4 regions of the Streptomyces brevispora genome follow, and region 2 is predicted to be linked to each of the others. Evidence: riboswitches for the same ligand, from Rfam matches in the RefSeq annotation. Region 2 holds a riboswitch; each other region holds the start of a gene.
The links. Region 2 has a riboswitch for cobalamin ahead of FHX80_RS30945 (ABC transporter substrate-binding protein). Riboswitches for the same ligand answer to the same signal wherever they lie in the genome.
Positions count from the first base shown of each region.

Region 1: it holds a riboswitch for cobalamin, as region 2 does, so the genes downstream of both, FHX80_RS03385 (cobalamin biosynthesis protein) here and FHX80_RS30945 (ABC transporter substrate-binding protein) in region 2, are expected to answer to the same signal.
Region 3: it holds a riboswitch for cobalamin, as region 2 does, so the genes downstream of both, metE (5-methyltetrahydropteroyltriglutamate--homocysteine S-methyltransferase) here and FHX80_RS30945 (ABC transporter substrate-binding protein) in region 2, are expected to answer to the same signal.
Region 4: it holds a riboswitch for cobalamin, as region 2 does, so the genes downstream of both, FHX80_RS20400 (ribonucleoside-diphosphate reductase subunit alpha) here and FHX80_RS30945 (ABC transporter substrate-binding protein) in region 2, are expected to answer to the same signal.

Region 1 is NZ_VIWW01000001.1:712,068-717,057, reverse strand. Features, by position in the region: gene cobN (cobaltochelatase subunit CobN) at 1-623, opposite strand, end outside; gene FHX80_RS03390 (cobyric acid synthase) at 644-2,185, opposite strand; gene FHX80_RS03385 (cobalamin biosynthesis protein) at 2,182-3,195, opposite strand; cobalamin riboswitch at 3,340-3,473, opposite strand; gene FHX80_RS03380 (hypothetical protein) at 3,648-3,881, opposite strand; gene FHX80_RS03375 (inorganic phosphate transporter) at 3,907-4,990, opposite strand, start outside.
Region 2 is NZ_VIWW01000002.1:328,887-333,876, reverse strand. Features, by position in the region: gene FHX80_RS30955 (ABC transporter ATP-binding protein) at 57-845, opposite strand; gene FHX80_RS30950 (FecCD family ABC transporter permease) at 842-1,933, opposite strand; gene FHX80_RS30945 (ABC transporter substrate-binding protein) at 1,930-2,997, opposite strand; cobalamin riboswitch at 3,034-3,222, opposite strand; gene FHX80_RS30940 (beta-ketoacyl-[acyl-carrier-protein] synthase family protein) at 3,303-4,526, opposite strand; gene FHX80_RS30935 (acyl carrier protein) at 4,523-4,783, opposite strand.
Region 3 is NZ_VIWW01000003.1:72,760-77,749, reverse strand. Features, by position in the region: gene FHX80_RS33405 (YceI family protein) at 89-646, opposite strand; gene FHX80_RS33400 (YciI family protein) at 844-1,257, opposite strand; gene FHX80_RS33395 (hypothetical protein) at 1,443-1,691, opposite strand; cobalamin riboswitch at 2,182-2,397, shown strand; gene metE (5-methyltetrahydropteroyltriglutamate--homocysteine S-methyltransferase) at 2,561-4,879, shown strand; partial or broken gene FHX80_RS33385 (cobalt ABC transporter ATP-binding protein) at 4,990-4,990, opposite strand, start outside.
Region 4 is NZ_VIWW01000001.1:4,363,106-4,368,095, reverse strand. Features, by position in the region: gene FHX80_RS36415 (DUF3311 domain-containing protein) at 47-253, shown strand; gene mctP (monocarboxylate uptake permease MctP) at 250-1,887, shown strand; gene FHX80_RS20405 (GNAT family N-acetyltransferase) at 1,999-2,511, shown strand; adenosylcobalamin-variant (AdoCbl-variant) riboswitch at 2,590-2,688, shown strand; gene FHX80_RS20400 (ribonucleoside-diphosphate reductase subunit alpha) at 2,843-4,990, shown strand, end outside.

The sequences.
Region 1 (4,990 bases), on a different contig from region 2:
TCGGTCCGGCCGAGCAGCTCGTACAGACCGGCGTCCGCACCGCGCAGTGAACCGCAGTACACGGCGAGGGCGTTGGCGCCGCGCGCCTCGACGGCATCGCACAGCACGTCCACGAACGAGGTGTTGCCGGAGAGGTGGTGCGCCCGGTAGAAGAGCACCCCGACGGTCGGGCGGCCCTCGGTGAACTCCCGGTCGCCGTGCACCCCCCACTCGGGCATCTTCTGCGGTTCGGCGAAACCGTGCCCGGTCAGCAGGACGGTGTCGGACAGGAAGCGGGCCAGCTCCACCAGGTTGCCGGGGCCGCCCTCCACCAGATAGCGCAGCGCCTCGGCGACCACGCCGGCCGGTGCGGACGACTCGGCCATCAGCTCCGCGTCCGGGACGGTCTCACCGCCGAGCAGCACGGTCGGGATGCCGGACGCCTTCAGCGCCGCGAGCCCGTCCTCCCAGGCGCGCTTGCCGCCCAGCAGCCGGACCACGGCGACGGAGGACCCCTCGATCAGTGCGGGGAGTTCCTCGCGGACATCGATACGGGTGGGGTTGCCGATCCGGAAGGGCGCGCCCGAGGCACGGGCGGCGAGGAGGTCCGTGTCGGCGGTCGACAACAACAGCACCGTGCTCAGCGGGGCGTTCAGCGGGGCGGTCATGCGCGTGCTCCAGGTGCTCCGGGGGCGATGAAGGGAAGTCCTGCCGGTGCGCCCGACTCGATGAGTCGCCACAGCGCATCGGTGTCCGCGTGTTCTTCGATGAGGTCGCCGAGGCGGTCGAGCTGTTCCTCGCGCAGCTCGGCGAAACAGGTGTCGGGGGCGGGCACGAAGCGGCGGCCGGCGGCCCGTGCGATCTCGGTCAGGAAGCGGCGGCGGAACGCGTCGCTCTCCAGCGAGCCGTGCCAGTGCGTGCCCCACACGGCGCCGGACCGGCAGCCGTCGAGGCGCCGGCCCCGCCCGTCGGTGAGGAAGGGCTCGCCGCCCCGCACGTCGGCGACGCCGTGGTGGATCTCGTACCCCTCGACGGGGGCGCCGAGCGCCTCGCCGACCGGCCGGGCGAGGGTCTTCTCTCGGTCGAACCGGATGCGTACGGGCAGCAGCCCGAGTGCGTCGACGTGCCCGGCGCGCGACTCCACCTCGTCCTCGATGTGTTCGCCGAGGAGCTGGTAGCCGCCGCAGATGCCGAGGACCGGGCGCCTCTCGGCGGCACGCCGCAGCAGCGCGTCGGCGAGCCCGCGCTCGCGCAGCCAGGCCAGCGCCTTCACGGTGCCGCGGGTGCCGGGCACGACGACGAGGTCGGCGTCGGTCAGTTCCTCGGCCCGGTCCACGAACCGCACGATGACGCCCGGCTCGGCGGCCAGCGCGTCGACGTCGGTGAAGTTCGACATCAGGGGAACCGCGCACACGGCGACGCGCAGGACGTCCTCGCCGTGCGGCGGGGCGACGGCCGACTCCCGTACGGTGCCGCGCAGCGAGACCCGCAGCCCGTCCTCCTCGTCGATGCCGAGGCCGTGGGTGAACGGCAGCACCCCGTACGTCGGCCGTCCGGTGAGATCGCGCAGCATGTCCAGGCCGGGTTCGAGCAGTGACACGTCGCCGCGGAACTTGTTGACCAGATAGCCGGCGATCAGCGCCTGGTCCTCGGCGGCGAGCAGGGCCGTCGTACCGAAGAACGAGGCGAAGACGCCGCCGCGGTCGATGTCCCCGACGATCACCACCGGGAAGCGTGCCGCCCGTGCGATGCCCATGTTCACGATGTCCGTGCGCCGCAGATTGATCTCGGCCGGACTGCCCGCACCCTCGCAGATCACGGCGTCATACGTGCCCCGGAGCTGCTCCAGGCAGTCCACGACGGTGGACAGAAGCTGTTCCTGCCTGCCGCCGTGGTAGCCGCGGGCGCTCATCTCGCCGACCGCGCGCCCCATCAGGACGACCTGGCTGGAGCGGTCGCTGCCGGGCTTGAGCAGCACCGGGTTCATCAGCGCGGTCGGCTCCACCCGGGCGGCCTGGGCCTGCATGGCCTGGGCGCGGCCGATCTCGGCGCCCTCCCGGGTGACGAAGGAGTTCAGCGACATGTTCTGCGCCTTGAACGGCGCGACCTTCACGCCCCGGCGCACCAGCCAGCGGCAGATGCCCGCCGTGACGACGCTCTTGCCCGCGTCCGAGGTGGTCCCGGCGACCAGCAGTCCGCCGCTCATGTCGGTCTCCGTCCTGAGGTGCGCGTACCCGGGGCAGGCGACCCCGTGCCGCGCGTCGAGGTGATCCGGCGTGCGGCCGCGCCCGTGCCCAGACGGGCCGCCACGCTCACGCCGAGGGCCAGCGCGCCGACCCGGCGCGACAGCCGTACGGCACGTTCGATGTCCTCGGTCCCCACCGCCCGGCCGGTCTCCCCGTTGAGCACGGGGCGGTGCTCGACCCGGCCGCCGTAGGCGAGGGTGCCGCCGAGCCGTACGCCGAGGGCGCCCGCGAAGGAGGCCTCCACGGGGCCCGCGTTGGGGCTCGGGTGCTTGGCGGCGTCCGCCCGCCAGGCCCGCAGCGCGCCCCGGGGCCGTCCCCCGGCGGCGACGGCGAGCAGGGCCGTCAGCCGGGCGCCGGGCCAGCCCGCGAGGTCGTCGAGGCGGGCCGAGGCCCAGCCGTAGCGCCGGTAGCGGGGCGACTTGTGGCCGACCATGGCATCGAGGGTGTTGGCGGCCCGGAAGCCGACGAGTCCGGGGACCCCGCCCAGCGCACCCCACACCAGGGCGCCGACCACGGCGTCCGAGGTGTTCTCGGCGACGGACTCCACCACGGCGCGGGCGATCTGCGGTCCGTCCAGGGACTGCGGGTCGCGGCCGCACAGACGCGGCAGCCGTTCACGGGCCAGGCCGAGGTCCCCCGCGGCCAGGGCGTCGCCGATGGACCGGGCCTCGCGCCCCAGCGACGTACCGCCGACGACGGACCAGGTGGCGGCGGCGGTCAGGGCCACGGACGCGGCGGGGTGGTGGCGCAGCGCTCGGGCGGCCAGCGCGGCACCCCCGGCGGCGCCTCCGGCGCAGACCAGGGTGTGCAGTGCGCCCCACCCGCGGTGGTCACGCCACAGACGGCGTTCGACGCCTGCCGCGGCCCGCCCGAAGGCGGCGACCGGATGTCCCCGGCGGGGGTCACCGAGCAGCAGATCGCCGATCAGCCCGGCCGTGGCGCCGTACGCGAAGACGCGATCGGCACGCACGGTTCAGCCGGCCGTTGCGCCTCGAAGGACCTTCGTACGGTCAACTGGTGGAAGGGGCGACACAGGAACGGACGCACGGCAGCCGGGCATGGCGATATGTCCTCACTCAGGGTCCGCGCCCTGGTTCGACGTGACCGGCGACGAGAGTCTCCTGGCTCCCGGATCCGCAGTTCCCCCGGTCTTCCAGTCCACTTGGCGTGGACCGTGACGTTCCGGTGGTGGGGGACTGCTCCCCGGTGACAGTGGCGGGACCGCGCCGGATTCGCACCGGCTTCCTCTGCTGTCGCCGTAATGGCTCCGGCAGTCCACCACGCTCCGCGAACGTCAGTCAACCCGCCGTTGACCTGCGAAGGTGCAGTGTGCTGAGACGCACATCGGGCCGGACGCACACGAGGTGCGTCCGGCCCGATGCGGCTGGAGTGCGACGGGAGCCCGTGGGGGCCCGGAGGCTGTCAGGCGACGATCAGATAGATGCCGTAGGCCACCGCTGCCGCGCACAGTCCGAAGCAGACGTACGCGCCGGCGCGGGCCAGCATCAGCGACCCGCCGCCCCGGCCGCCCTGCGCGGCCGGTTCCGGCTGCCTGGAGAGGCCGACGATGCCCAGGGTGAAGAGAGTCACCAGGGCGACGGTGGCGACGAGCGAGACACCGAAGACGGTGCCGAGTGCTGCCCAGTCGATGTTCATGGGGATGTGTCCTTCCCGGACGCTCTCATACCGTGGCGGGTCGTGCCGGGTCGGCAACGGGTCCGGCGGGGGCCGGGATGGTGGTCTTGAGGTCCTGCTGGGCCGCGGTGGGCGGCGGGCTGACGGCCGCGATGGCGGTGGTCACGACGCCCGCGGGTTCGGCGTCCCCGGTGACCGGGGTGCCGTCGGGTGCGACATCGTCCTTGCCCACGGGCTTGCGGCGCGACAGGACCCAGATCGCTCCGGAGCCCGAGACCAGCAGCGCGGCGACGAGCACGACGCCCCAGGTGCCCTGCTTGGTGAGGAGCTCCGCCCCGGCACCGACCAGACCGGCGGCCGGCAGGGTCAGACCCCAGGCGACGAACATCCGGGTGGCGGTGGACCAGCGGACCACACCGCCCCGGCGGCCGAGGCCAGCGCCCATCACCGCTCCGGAGCAGGACTGGGTGGTGGAGAGGGAGAAGCCGAGGTGGGAGGAGGCCAGGATGACCGTGGCCGCACTGGTCTGGGCGGCGAAGCCCTGCGGCGGCTTGAGGTCGGTGAGGCCGCTGCCCATGGTGCGGATGATGCGCCAGCCGCCCAGGTAGGTGCCGAGCGCGATGGCCACACCGGCGCTGACGATGACCCAGACCGGCGGGTTCGAACCGGGGGAGAGCACCCCGCCGGTGACCAGGGCCAGGGTGATGATGCCCATGGTCTTCTGCGCGTCGTTGGTGCCGTGGGCGAGGGAGACCAGCCCGGCGGAGGCGATCTGTCCGGCGCGGTAGCCCTTGGCGGTCGCCTTCTCCTGGGCGCCGTTACGGATGTTCCCGCCGATCCGGTACGTCAGCTTGGTGGCCAGCAGTGCGGCCAGACCGGCGACGACCGGGGCGGCGACCGCGGGGAGCAGCACCTTGGTGACGACGGTGCCGCCGTCGACCGACGACCAGCCCGCGGACATCACCGCGGCGCCGATCAGACCGCCGAAGAGGGCGTGCGACGAGCTGGACGGGAGCCCGACCAGCCAGGTCAGCAGATTCCACAGGATGGCGCCGACGAGCGCCGCGAAGATGACCTCGGTTCTGAGGCCGTTCTCATTGATGATCCCGCCGGAGATCGTCTTGGCGACC
Region 2 (4,990 bases):
CAGTACGGGGGTCCGCCCTCTCGTGTCCCTCCGGGCCCGCCTTGTGCCGGATGTGTTCAGGGCCGCCCGGGACGGAAGCGCACCGAGGGCCGTCCCTCGGGGCCGTCCGGTGTCACGACGGCCCTGACCCGGTAGACATCCGCGATGAGCTCCTGGGTGATCACCTCGGCCGGGGACCCTCCCGCGACCACCCGGCCCCCGTTCATCACCACGATCCGCTCGCAGAACATCGCGGCCAGATTGAGGTCGTGCAGGGCGATGACAGCCGTCAGCGGCAGCGAGGTGACCAGGGACAGCAGTTCCAGCTGGTGCTGGACGTCCAGGTGGTTCGTCGGTTCGTCCAGCAGCAGTTCGCGCGGCTGCTGGGCCAGCGCGCGGGCGATCTGGACGCGCTGGCGCTCCCCGCCGGAGAGGGTGTGCCAGGACTGCTCCCGGCGGCCGGTGAGACCGGTCCGCTCCAGGGCCTCGCGTACCGCGGCCTCGTCCGCGGCCGTCGGCGCCGACCAGGCACGGCGGTGCGGGATGCGGCCGAGACGTACGACGTCCACGACACTCAGCTCGACCTGGGTGAGGGAGTGCTGGTCGACCACCGCGACCCGCTGGGCCACCGTGCGGCGGCCGATAGCGGCCAGCGGGTCGTCGTCGAGGGTGACCGTGCCGGCGTGTGGGGCGAGGACTCCGGCCAGTATCCGCAGCAGGGTCGACTTGCCCGAGCCGTTCGGGCCGATCAGCCCGACGGTGGCACCGGGCGGCGGAGTCAGCGACACCCCGTCCAGAATGAGGCGGCCGCCCGCCTCCCGGCTGACCCGGTCGGCCCGCAGCCCGTCGCGGGCGGGCGGGGTCATGCGGACCGCCGGGTGCGGTAGAGGACGAGGACGAAGGCGGGCACCCCGATCAGGGCGGTGACGACGCCCACCGGAACCTCCTGCGGATCGAGGACGGTTCGCGCGAGGGTGTCGACCCACACCAGGAACACGGCCCCGGCCAGCGCGGTGACAGGCAGCAGTCTGCGATGTCCGGAACCGGTGAGCGCACGGGCCGCGTGCGGCAGCACCAGGCCGACGAAGCCGATGGCGCCGGCCGAGCTGACGAGTGCGGCGGTCAGCAGCGCGGTCGTGCAGAGCAGCACGATCCGGGTGCGCCCGACGTGGACACCGAGGGTTGCGGCGGCGTCCTGGCCGAAGGCGAAGGCGTCGAGCGTACGGGCATGGCCGAGGCAGATCGTCAGCGTCACGGCGAGCACGGCGGAGCAGATCCACACATCGGTCCAGCCGACGCCGCCGAGCGAGCCCAGCAGCCAGAACAGCACCCCGCGGGTCTGCTCGGCGTCGGCGGCGGTCATCACGACGAAGGAGGTGAGTGCGGAGAAGAGCTGCATGGCCGCGACCCCGGACAGGACCACCCGGTCGGTGCTGCCGCCGAGGGTGTGGCTGAGCAGCAGGACCAGCGCGAAGGAGCACAGCGCCCCGATGAACGCGCCGGCCGACAGGGACACCGCTCCCCCGCCGACCCCGAGGACGACGACCACGACCGCGCCGGTCGACGCCCCGGAGGAGACGCCGAGGACGAACGGGTCGGCGAGCGGGTTGCGCAGGAGCGACTGCATGACGGTGCCGCAGACCGCCAGCCCGGCGCCGCAGACGGCGGCGAGCAGGGTCCTGGGCATGCGCAGGTTCCAGATGATGCCGTCCCGGATCGGGCTGAGCGGCGACTCCCCGAGCCCGAGGTGGGAGGCGACCGTGGACCGGACGTCGCCGACGGAGATCCGGGCCGGACCGATGGTGACGGCCACCGCGACGGACAGGACGAGCAGCAGGAGCCCGCCGGCCCACAGGAATCCGCTGCGGACACCCCGGATGCCCGGACGCCCGGGCTCACCGGCCGCGGGGAGCGTGCGCTCGCCCACCTCCGCGGCCTGTCCGGTGTCCGTCACCCCGCGAGCCCGAACGTACGCAGCCCGGCCGCCACGCGCTCCACACCCTCGACCGTACGGATCGACGGGTTCATGGCCTGGCCGCTGAGCAGCACATAGCGCTTGTGCCGTACGGCGTCCATGTTCTTCGTGGCGGGGTTGGACTCCAGGAACGCGATCTTCCGCACCGCGCTCTCGGCGGTCTCCGACTTGCGGGTCAGGTCGCCGATGACCAGTACATCCGGGTTGCGGTCGGCGACGGTCTCCCAGTTGATCTGCGGCCATTCCTCATGGGTGTCGTCGAAGACGTTCTTCGCACCGAGCTCACGGGTGATGACACCGGGCGCTCCGCAACAGCCCGCCAGATAAGGGGACTCGGAGTTGGCGAACCAGTACATCAAGGTGGCGCCGGAGGCGTCGATGCCGCCGGTCGCCTTCCGCACCCGGGCACGCAGGTCCGCCACGAGCTTCTCGCCCCGCTCCGGAACACCGAACACCTTGGCCAGGTCGCGTACTTCGGCGTAGACACTGTCCATGGTCAGCGCTCCGGTGCGGACCCCGTCGCCGTCCTTGCTGTTGTCCTTGGCGGTGCAGTCGGCGGGCGAGACGTAGGTGGGGACGCCCAGTTCCTCGAACTGCTCGCGGGGGGCCACGCCGCCCTTGGCGAGCGTCGACTCGAAGGACGCGCTGACGAAGTCGGGCTCCTGGTCGAGGACCTTCTCGGACGAGGGACGGTTCTCGGAGATCCTCGGGACGCCGGCGTTGGCCTTCTCCAGGCCCTTCATCACCGGGTCGGTCCAGGTGGCCGTGGCCGCCAGCCGGTCGGCGAGGCCGAGCGAGAGCAGAATCTCGGTGGACCCCTGGTCGACCGGGACGGCACGGCGCGGAGCGGCGTCCACGGTGACGGTGCGTCCGCAGTTCTCCAGGGTCACGGGATAGCCGTCGGCCCCCGTGGACCTGGCCGCGGAACTGTCCTTGGCACCGCCGCAGGCGGTCAGCAGAACGATTCCGGCTGTGAGCAGGGCGGCGGAGCGGGCGTGGCCGGCTATGGGCGGCACGAAGTACCTCGGCGTCTCTGGGCCCATGCGCGGGGCCCGCTGTACGGAGTTCCGCGGCCCGGTGCCGGACCGCGGGTGCCAGCAGGTCTTCGGACTCGGGTTCGTACGGTCGGGACGCCTTCCCGGGAACCCTGTGGGTCTCCCAGTGGCCGTGTGCCCCGCCCGTCCCCCTCACCGCTGCGCGTCAGTTCCGGATTCGCACCGGATTCCCTGACTCCACCATGGAGTTCGACTGGCCCAGGCACGCTACCACGAGCCTCTGCGCAGCTCAGCGGCGGTGCGGCCGGTGGAATCGGGCCCGGCCTCGGCCCGTACCACCACCGGCCCGGTCGCTACGGACGCAGAAGCGCGACCACGGCGTTGTGTCCGCCGAATCCGAAGGAGTGGCTGACGGCACGCCGGACGGGCAGCACCAGGGGCTGCTTGGTGACGCACTCGATGTCGAACCCGGGCGCGGGCGCGTCCAGGTTGGCGACCGGCGGGATGATTCCGCGCTGGAGTGTGAGGATCGTCAGCCCCGCCTCGATCGCTCCGGCCGCGCCCATGCAGTGACCCAGCACCCCCTTGGGCGCGGTGACGGGCGGCCGGTGCGGGAAGACCCGGCCGATGAGGGCGGCTTCGGCCGCGTCGTTGCGCGGTGTGGCCGTGCCGTGCGCGTTGATGTGCTCGACGTCCGCGGCCTGCCAGCCCGCGGCGCGCAGCGCGGCCTCGACGGCGGCCTGGGCGAGTCGGCCGTCGGGGTGCGGGCTGGTGGGGTGGTGGGCGTCGGTGGTGGCGCCGGTGCCCGCGAGCAGCGCGCGCGGCTCGGCACCCCGGGCCTCGGCGTCGGCCGCGCGTTCCAGCACCATGACGGCGGCGCCCTCTCCCATGACGAGCCCCGCCCGGTCGGCCGCGAAGGGCCGGCTGAGCCGGGACAGGTCCCGGTCCGCGCGGGCGGCCGCGCCGGATCTGGCGAATCCGGTCATGGCGATCGGGAAGAGGGTCGATTCGGTGGCTCCCGCGATCGCCAGATCGCACTGCCCGGTGACGAGCAGGTCCCGGGCCACGGACAGTGCGGTGATCCCGGACGAACAGGCGGTGCAGGGTGCCAGGCTGGGGCCCGTCGCTCCCATCTCGATCGCGATCTCGGCCGCGGGCATGTTCGGGATGGTGAGCAGGATCCCGGACGGCGAGGTCGCCTCGGGCCCGCGCCGTTCCAGCACCAGTGCCTGATCGGTGAGACCGGCGGAGCCGCCGCTGCTGGTGCCGACGACGACCGCGACCCGGCCGCCGTCCCAGCCGCCCGGGTCGAGTCCCGCGTCGGCCACCGCCTCCCGCGCGGCGAGTACGGCGAATTTGGTGTACCTGCCCATGCGGAAGGCCGTACGGCGGCCGATCGAGGCGTCCAGGTCGATACCGTCGACGGTGCAGGCGAAGTCGATCGCGCACCCTGCGAGCGCGGGGACGGTGCGGGCCGGGCTGACCCCGGCGCACACCCCGTCCCAGGTGGACTCGGTGTCGTTGCCGACCGGGGTGATCATTCCCAGGCCGGTGACGGCGATGGCCGGCATCTTCATCGGGCGGTGCCCACCGGCGCCTCGCTGCCGGCCGACGCCCGGAGGAACTCCGTGAGCCCGGCGAGGCTGGTGTCCCGGTGCAGTGTGCCCGGGTCCAGCTCGACGCCGACGGCCTCCCTCATGACGACGGCGAACTCGGCGACTGCCAGGGAGTCCATGTCCAGGCTCTCCATCGTGGATTCCGGGAGAATCTCGGCCACGGGCACCCTGAAGGTACGGCTGAGTACCTCGGTGATCGTGGGGTGAATCGCGCTCATGGTCTTCCTCTCCATCATGCCCGTCCGGCGGGGATGTCCGGGCGGCGCCTCTCACCACCCCGACGCCGAAGTAACTGAGCAGCGTCCGTCCAGTTACGCCTTGCAGCGAACCGATTCGCCTCCGTGGGTCCGCGGCCCCGTGCACCAACGCGACAACACGGCCGCCGTACCCCAGAAGGCCAGGAGTACGGCACCGCGGCAGAGTCC
Region 3 (4,990 bases), on a different contig from region 2:
CCTCGGGGCGACGCGAACGTTCGGGTGGTTGCCGCTGGTCGCGGCGGGGACGTGACGGCCGGCGTACGGCGTCGTGTCCGGGGGCAGGTCACTTCTGCGCGACGGCCTCGATTCCGAGGCTGATCGACACCTTCTCCCCGATCACGCCGCCGACGCCGTCCATCGGGAAGCGGATGCCGAAGTCACGCCGGTTGATCTGCGCGGTTGCGGAGAAGTCGGCCCGCCGACCGCCAGAGGGGCCGGGGCCGAACCCGTTCGGCTCGACGGCCAGCGGCACCTGCCGGGTGACTCCGCGGAACGTCAGCTCACCGTCGACGACCCAGCCGTCGCCGGTCCGGCGGATGCCCGTGGAGCGGTAGCTCATCGTCGGGTGTTCGCCGACGTCGAAGTGGTCGGCGGAGCGCAGGTGGCTGTCACGCCGCTCATTGCCGGTGTCGAGGGACGTGACGTCGATCATCGCGGCGACCGACGAGCCCCGGGGGTCCTCGCTCGTGACGATCGTGACGTCAAAGCCGGTGAACCGTTCACGCACCGTGCTGACCCTGAACTGCCGGAGGGTGAAGGCGAGTACGGAGTGCGCCGGGTCCGCCTTCCAGGTGCCGGCCACATAGCCGGGGATCGTGGCGGTCGCGGGGGCGGAACTCATGACTTCCTCCATGGTGGTGATGCCGCTGCCGGGCGGTGCGGGCGGGGACACCTCGGTGGCCGGCCCATGGACGGGCCCTGCGACGCGACCGTCACGGGCCGCCCCGGGCACGACCGCCTGTATGACCCTCCTGCCAAGGCGACGAACGCGCACCCGCCCAGGGGACAGTCCGGGTCGGAAATCTTCGAGCCGCCTGGTCAGGAACCGCCGCTCGGGGGTCGAGGTGGCCAGTTCGAGCGCCCTGCGGTAGGCGCCCCGGGCCTCGGCGTCCCGGCCGAGACGCCGCAAGAACTCGCCGCGGGTCGAGTGGAGGCAGAGGTAGCCGGAACACGCGACGCCATCTCGATCGCTTCGTCGAGGTCGGCCGCCTCGATCAGACAGAAGCCGCCGAGCACTTCCTTGGTGTCCGCGAACGGGCCGTCGGTCATCAGCGTCCGGCCACCGGCCACACGCACGCTCGTCGCCGTCTCAGCGGACTGCAACTGCCCTGCGCCGACACACCTCGGGTCGTCGGCCAGCGCCAGGTACTCGGCGTACGCCGCCTCACGTTCCACCTCCGACAGCGTCTCCTCGTGGCCGGGCTCGGTGTAGATCAGCAGGGCGTACTGCATCGCCGCCTCTGGAGTCAGCGGGCTCTCACCCTCACAACGAACGAGCAGCGGCGCAGGGGACACCGACGCGGTCGCCGGTTCCGGTCGAGCAGGGGCAGCGGCCCGCACGTCCCCTTGGCCTGGGCGCGCAGGCGATCGTAGATCCTGATCGTGTCCGGGTTCCACCACTTCCGCGTCGCGCGGGGTCAGCCGGCCGGTTCGTCCGGCACGGGGTGCTCAGGATGGTGATGGCCTGAGTGCGGAGCACCCCGTCGGCCGGTGCCGGCCTCGTCCGTGTCGGGAATCTCCGGGTCCGGCTGCTCGTCGGCGGCCGACTGCATCGAGCCGCCGACCACGTCCCAGGGGTCCTCGTCGGCGGTGGCCTGCTGATCGGGCAGGTCCCTCGGAATCGGGGCCCCGCTGTCCGCGGCGTCTTCCGGGTGAAGGTCGTTCACGGTGTTCTCGCTTCCTCCCGCAGGGGGTGTGCCCGATGCAGGTGTTCGGGTGAACCTGTTCCAGGTGGGGCAGTACACAGGTGGGGCAATACATTCGTCCCACAGGAGCGCGGAGCACGCTCACCGAGAACGACCTGGACGGCCTCGGAGCCGGCGCCGACGGACGTAGCTCGGCGCGAACGATGTGCGGCCCGGTGCCGCCACCTCCCCGAGGCCCTCCGGGCCGCGGTCACGGTGGGGTTGCCCCACCCCGGTCCAGGGGTCTGTCCGAGTACCCAGGCCGGCGCCACGTGATCCGCTGTCCGGGAACACTGCTCGTTGTCGGCGCGGCCCCGACCGACGGTACTGCTCCGCCTCACCGGATGCGGAGTCGACGGACGCGTCTCGCGGTCGGCCCGCGAGGGATGAGGCGCTTGCGGCGGCCTGTCCCCGATTCTCATTTCACGTTCCGGAATGTGAACAGCGGTGCCCGGGCGGTGGGCAACCGTCTAACCTGGCCCGTGCAGCTGGTTCGCCCTGTCCGCCAGACAGACGCGTCGTAAGAGGGAACCCGGTGGAATTCCGGGACTGCCCCGCAGCGGTGAGTGGGAACGACCGCCGTCATACGCACTGGATCCGGTTGGATCTGGGAAGCGACGGCCAGTAGGTGTCCGCCTCGGCGGACCTGCCCGCGAGTCCGAAGACCTGCCCGTTGCCCGCACACGACCCCTCGTGTGCGGATATCCCGGTGACCTCGTGGGCGGGTCGGCGTACATACCAGACGGAAGACCGCGCCGATGGCGTGCGTGAGATCCGTCCGGTTCGTCATCCCTTCGCGTCCGTGTCCCGTCCCCGGGATGTTCAGGAGTCATCTCGCGAAGGAGATTTCCGTGACAGCGAAGCCCGCAGCCGCGGCAGCACGAGCCACCGTGTACGGCTACCCCCGCCAGGGCCCGAACCGGGAACTGAAGAAGGCCATCGAGGGATACTGGAAGGGACGCGTCACCGCCGACTCCCTCCGGGAAACGGCGGCAGGTCTGCGCCGGTCCAGTTGGAGGCGGCTGGCGGACGCCGGGGTTCACGAGGTGCCCACCGGCGACTTCTCGTACTACGACCACGTCCTGGACACCAGCGTCATGGTCGGCGCGGTCCCCCGACGCCACCGCGCGGCTGTCGATGCCGACGCACTCGACGGCTACTTCGCGATGGCCCGCGGCACCCAGGACGTGGCGCCGCTGGAGATGACCAAGTGGTTCGACACCAACTACCACTACCTCGTCCCCGAACTCGGTCCGGACACCGTATTCACCGCCGATTCCGCCAAGCAGGTCACCGAGCTGAAGGAAGCCCTCGCGCTCGGGCACACCTCCCGGCCAGTTCTCGTCGGCCCCGTGACCTATCTCCTGCTGGCCAAGCCCGCCCCCGGAGTGCCGGCCGACTTCGAACCGCTCACCCTGCTGGACCGGCTGCTGCCGGTCTACGGAAAGGTGCTCGCCGATCTGCGTGCCGCAGGCGCGGAGTGGGTGCAGCTCGACGAGCCCGCGTTGGTCCAGGACCGTTCCGCGGCCGAGCTGAACGCGGCGGCCCGGACCTACCGTGAACTCGGCGGCCTCACCGACCGGCCCAAGCTGCTCGTCGCCTCCTACTTCGACCGGTTCGGCGATGCCCTGCCCGTCCTGGCCAAGGCCCCGGTGGAGGGTCTGGCACTGGACTTCACCGGCGCGGCCGCCGCGAACCTCGAAAACCTCGCCACCGCGGGCGGGCTGCCCGGCAAACGGCTCGTCGCGGGCGTCGTCAACGGCCGCAACATCTGGATCAACGACTACGAGAAGTCGCTGGCCACCCTCGCGACCCTCCTGGGCCTCGCGGACACCGTCGACGTAGCCGCGTCCTGCTCGCTGCTGCACGTCCCCCTCGACACGGCGCCCGAGAGGGACATCGACCCCCAGATCCTGCGCTGGCTGGCCTTCGCCGAGCAGAAGACCGCCGAGGTCGTCACGCTGGCCAAGGGGCTGGCCCTGGGCACCGGCGCCGTCGCCGCCGAGATCGCCGCGAACCGCGCAGTCCTCGCCTCCCGCAGGAACTCCCCGATCACCCGCGACCCCTCCGTACGGGCCAGGACCGCGGCCGTCACCGACGCCGACGGCCGTCGCTCCCGGCCGTACACCGAGCGTGCCGCAGCCCAACGCGCCCACCTCGGGCTGCCGTTGCTGCCGACGACCACCATCGGTTCGTTCCCGCAGACCGCCGAACTGCGCACGGCCCGCGCCGACCTGCGCACGGGCCGGATCGACACGGCCGGCTACGAAGAGCGGATCAGGGACGAGATCGGCGAGGTCATCTCCTTCCAGGAGAAGACCGGCATCGACGTCCTGGTGCACGGTGAGCCCGAGCGCAACGACATGGTGCAGTACTTCGCGGAGCAGCTCACCGGCTACCTCGCCACCCGGCACGGCTGGGTCCAGTCCTACGGCACCCGCTACGTCCGTCCGCCGGTGCTGGCCGGCGACATCTCCCGCCCCGAAGCGATGACGGTGCGCTGGACCTCGTACGCCCAGTCGCTCACCGGTCGCCCGGTCAAGGGCATGCTGACCGGGCCCGTCACCATGCTGGCCTGGTCCTTCGTCCGTGATGACCAGCCGCTCGGCGACACCGCCCGGCAGGTCGCCCTCGCTCTGCGGGACGAGGTGGACGACCTGGAGGCCGCCGGCACATCGGTCATCCAGGTCGACGAACCCGCGCTGCGCGAGACCCTGCCCCTGCGCGCGGCGGACCACGCCGCGTACCTGGACTGGGCCACCGAGTCGTTCCGGCTCACCACCAGCGGAGTGCGTGCGGACACCCAGATCCACACCCACATGTGCTACGCCGAGTTCGGCGACATCGTCCAGGCCATCGACGACCTGGACGCTGACGTCATCAGCCTGGAAGCCGCCCGCTCCCACATGCAGGTCGCGCGCGAACTCGCCGCACACGGCTACCCGCGCGAAGCGGGCCCCGGTGTGTACGACATCCACTCCCCGCGCGTACCCGATACCGACGAGATCGCCGCTCTGCTCCGCACGGGGCTTAAGGCCATTCCGGCCGAACGGCTGTGGGTCAACCCCGACTGCGGTCTGAAGACCCGCGGCTGGCCCGAGACCAAGGCGTCTCTGGAGAACCTGGTCACCGCGGCCCGAACCGTCCGCGGCGAACTACCCACCTCCTGACCGAGAAGTGACCGTAAAGTGACCGGACGGGCGGGGCGCGCAGCGCGCCACCGCCCGTCCGGCCTTCACTGCCGGTCGGAAGCCGCCGGTACGGAGGGTGTGAATCGGACC
Region 4 (4,990 bases), on a different contig from region 2:
GGAGCCGGGCCCAGCAGCAGAGCCGCCCACCGTCACACCGGTGCGGGTGGTCATCGCCTTCTGTCTCATCGCGCCGTTCGTGGCGATGCTCTGGGTGAGTTCGTACGCCAGGATCGACCCGGCCTTCATCGGCATCCCGTTCTTCTACTGGTACCAGATGCTCTGGGTGCTGATCTCGACCGCGCTCACGATGATCGCGTACAAGCTGTGGCAGCGTGACCAGCGCGCCCGCAAGGGAGGTGCGTCAGCATGAAGGACGGCGTGAACGGCGTCGCGCTCGGCGTCTTCATCTTCTTCTTCCTGGCCGTCACGGTCATCGGCTTCATGGCGGCCCGCTGGCGCAAGGCCGAGAACGAGGCCAGTCTCGACGAGTGGGGCCTGGGCGGCCGGTCGTTCGGCACCTGGGTCACCTGGTTCCTGCTCGGCGGCGACCTCTACACCGCGTACACCTTCGTCGCCGTACCCGCGGCGATCTACGCGGCGGGCGCGGCCGGCTTCTTCGCGGTGCCCTACACCATCCTGGTGTACCCGCTGATCTTCACCTTCCTGCCGCGGCTGTGGTCGGTCTCGCACAAGCACGGCTACGTCACCACCTCGGACTTCGTCCGCGGCCGGTTCGGCTCCAAGGGGCTCTCCCTCGCCGTCGCCGTCACCGGCATCCTCGCCACCATGCCGTACATCGCGCTGCAGCTCGTCGGCATCCAGGCGGTGCTGGACGTGATGGGCGTAGGCGGCGGCGAGAACACCCACTGGTTCGTCAAGGACCTGCCGCTGCTGATCGCGTTCGCGGTACTCGCCGCGTACACGTACTCCTCCGGGCTGCGCGCACCCGCGCTGATCGCGTTCGTCAAGGACGGGCTGATCTACCTGGTCATCGCCGTGGCGATCATCTACATCCCGATCAAGCTCGGCGGCTTCGACAACATCTTCGCCGCCGCGCAGGAGAAGTTCGCGGGCCCGCCGGGAGGCAAGCCGACCGGCGCGCTCGCGCCCGGGGTGAACGGCCAGTGGGGCTACGCCACGCTGGCCCTGGGGTCGGCGCTCGCGCTCTTCATGTATCCGCACTCGATCACGGCGACGCTCTCCAGCCGCAGCCGCGACGTGATCCGCCGCAACACCACGATCCTGCCGCTGTACTCGCTGATGCTGGGCCTGCTCGCGCTGCTCGGCTTCATGGCGATCGCCGCCGGGGTCAAGGTGGACAACTTTCAGCTGGCGATCCCTCAGCTCTTCGAGAACATGTTCCCCGACTGGTTCGCGGGGGTGGCGTTCGCCGCCATCGGCATCGGCGCGCTGGTGCCCGCGGCGATCATGTCGATCGCCGCGGCGAACCTGTTCACCCGGAACATCTACAAGGACTTCCTGAAGCCCGACGCGACGGCCGCCCAGGAGACCAGGGTCTCCAAGCTGGTGTCGCTGCTGGTGAAGGTCGGCGCGCTCGCCTTCGTCCTCACCATGGACAAGACGGTCGCGATCAACTTCCAGCTGCTCGGCGGGATCTGGATCCTCCAGACGATGCCGGCCCTGGTCGGCGGCCTGTTCACCCGGTGGTTCCACCGCTGGGCGCTGCTCGCGGGCTGGGCGGTCGGCATGGTCTACGGCACGGCCGCCGCATACGGGGTGGCCGGCCCGACCCAGGCGCACTTCGGCGGGTCGTCCAAGGAGATCCCGGGCATCGGCGAGATCGGCTACATCGGCCTGACGGCGTTCGTGCTGAACGTCGTGGTCACCCTCGTCCTCACCCTCGTCCTGAACGCCGTGAAGGCGCCTGCCGGGACCGACGAGACATCCCCCGGCGACTACACCGCGGACGCGGACGACCTGGCCGCCCCCGGTGTGAAGAAGGAGCTCCCGCCGGTAACGGCCGGGGCGCCGGGCGGGCACTGACGGCAGCGGCACGGGCCGCCGCACCCCACGCACAGGGGCGCGGCGGCCCGTTCGCGCGCCGGGCGGAAAACCCTTGCGGACGGCGCCCGCGGATACGGCAGACTTCCGCGTATGGACATCACCATCAGGCCGATCGAGCCCGCCGAGCACACCGCCCTCGGCGAGATCACCGCCGAGGCCTATCTCGGGGACGGGCTGCTGGACTTCGGCGCCGACGATCCGTACCTGGTTCAGCTGCGGGACGTCGCCCGGCGGGCCGCCGAGGCCGAGGTACTCGTCGCGGCGGATGCGCGGGGCCGGGTCCTGGGCGGCGTGACCTACGCCCCGCCGGGGAACCGGTGGGCCGACATCGCGGCCGCGGACGAGGCCGAGTTCCGGATGCTCGCGGTCTCCCGCGAGGCCCGTGGGGCCGGGGCGGGCGAGGCGCTCGTCCGGGCCTGTATCGACCGCGCACAGGGCACCTCGGGGGTCACGGGGATCGTCCTGTCGACGCAGCCGAGCATGCACGGAGCCCATAGGATCTACGGGCGCCTCGGCTTCGTACGGACCCCCGAGAGGGACTGGTACCCCATCGACGGGGTGTCGTTGCTGACATATCGCCTGGACCTCCCGCCGGCGTCATGACGTCGCACTGACGCGTCGCGCAACACAACATGTGGGGGCTGCCGCATCCGGCTGCCCCCACATGTATGCTCGTGCTCGCTGTCGACGCAGGGAAATCCGGTGCGAATCCGGAACTGTCCCGCAACGGTGTGTTCGGTGTGCTTTTGCGCATCCGTGAGTCCGAGGACCTGCCGACAGCGCATCCGGCTCGACCGAACCGGATGCCCAGACGTCCGGGCCTCGTGGATGGGCCGGTGGACGCCGCACGGAGTGCTGCCCTGCCCAGGGTCCGGCTCCGCCCGGCTGCCCCCGTTCCCCCGCCGGCCCAGAGCCGAGCGAGGGAGAGCACCACGTGACCATCGCGCCAGCCGATCCGGTTTCAGCGGCCGAGTCCGAAGCCGCCGAGTCGGAAGCCGCCGAGTCCGGAGCAGTCGAGTCCGGAGCAGTCGAGTCCGGGGCGGTCGAGTCCGGAGCCGACCCGTCCGCGACACCCGCGAAGGACGGACCGGGAACCGCGTTGCTGCGGACCCTCACCGACCTCACCGCGGATCTGCCCGACACCGACCCCGGCCGCGTCGCCGCCGCCGCGCTGCGCGGCCGCAACGCCCGGTCGGACGAGGCCGAGCTGCGCTCGCTGGCCACCGAGGCCGCCGCGGGCCTGATCTCCGAGGACCCCGCCTACTCCCGGCTCGCCGCCCGCCTCCTCACCCGCTCCATCGCGGACGAGGCCGCCGGGCAGGGCGCGACGTCCTTCTCCGCATCGGTCGCCGTCAGTCACCGCGAGGGCCTGATCGCGGACCGCACCGCCGAGTTCGTGACGCTCCACGCGGCCGCTCTCGACGCTCTGGTGGGGCAGGCCCTCGCCGACGGCGCCGACGACCGCTTCGGCTACTTCGGTCTGCGCACCCTGTACAGCCGCTATCTGCTGCGCCACCCGCTCACCCGCCAGGTCGTCGAGACCCCGCAGCACTTCATGCTGCGGGTCGCCGCCGGGCTCGCCGAGGACAACTCCGAGCGCGCCCTGGACGAGGTCGCCGCGCTGTACCGGCTGATGAGCCGGCTGGACTACCTCCCCTCATCCCCCACCCTCTTCAACTCCGGCACCCGGCACCCGCAGATGTCCTCCTGCTATCTGCTGGACTCGCCGCTGGACGAGCTGGACTCGATCTACGACCGCTACCACCAGGTGGCGCGGCTCTCCAAGCACGCGGGCGGCATCGGCCTCTCGTACTCCCGTGTCCGCGCCCGCGGTTCGCTGATCCGCGGCACCAACGGGCACTCCAACGGCATCGTGCCGTTCCTGAAGACGCTCGACGCCTCCGTCGCCGCGGTGAACCAGGGCGGCCGCCGCAAAGGCGCCGCGGCCGTCTACCTGGAGACGTGGCACGCGGACATCGAGGAGTTCCTGGAGCTGCGCGACAACACGGGCGAGGACCAGCGGCGCACGCACAACCTCAACCTGGCGCACTGGATCCCGGACGAGTTCATGCGCCGGGTCGACGCGGACGGCACCTGGTCGCTGTTCTCCCCGGCCGACGTGCCCGAGCTGGTCGACCTGTGGGGCGACGCGTTCGACGCCGCGTACCGGGCGGCCGAGGCCAAGGGCCTGGCCCGCAAGACGATGCCGGCCCGTGAGCTGTACGGCCGGATGATGCGGACGCTCGCGCAGACCGGCCAGGGCTGGATGACGTTCAAGGACGCCTCCAACCGGACCGCGAACCAGACCGCCGAGCCGGGCCGCGTCGTGCACTCCTCGAACCTGTGCACGGAGATCCTGGAGGTCACCGACGACGGCGAGACGGCCGTCTGCAACCTGGGTTCGGTCAACCTCGGCGCGTTCGTCGCCGACGGCACGATCGACTGGGAGCGTCTGGACGCCACCGTCCGTACCGCCGTGACCTTCCTCGACCGGGTCGTCGACATCAACTTCTACCCGACCGAGCAGGCCGGCCGGTCCAACGCCCGCTGGCGGCCGGTGGGCCTGGGCGCGATGGGTCTCCAGGACGTCTTCTTCCGGCTGCGGCTGCCGTTCGACTCCCCCGAGGCGCGCACCCTCTCCACGAAGATCTCCGAGCGGATCATGCTCGCCGCGTACGAGGCGTCCTGCGACCTGGCCGAGCGGTCCGGCCCGCTGCCCGCCTGGTCCGAGACGCGTGCCGCCCGCGGTGTGCTGCACCCGGACCACTACGACACCGAGCTGAACTGGCCGGAGCGCTGGGACGCCCTGCGCGCCCGGGTCGCGACGACCGGCATGCGCAACTCGCTGCTGCTCGCCATCGCGCCGACGGCGACGATCGCCTCGATCGCGGGCGTGTACGAGTGCATCGAGCCGCAGGTCTCCAACCTCTTCAAGCGCGAGACGCTCAGCGGTGAGTTCCTCCAGGTCAACGCCTACCTCGTCGACGAGCTGAAGAAGCTCGGCGTGTGGGACGCGCGGACCCGTGAGGCGCTGCGCGAGGCCAGCGGCTCGGTGCAGGGCTTCGCCTGGATCCCGGAGGAG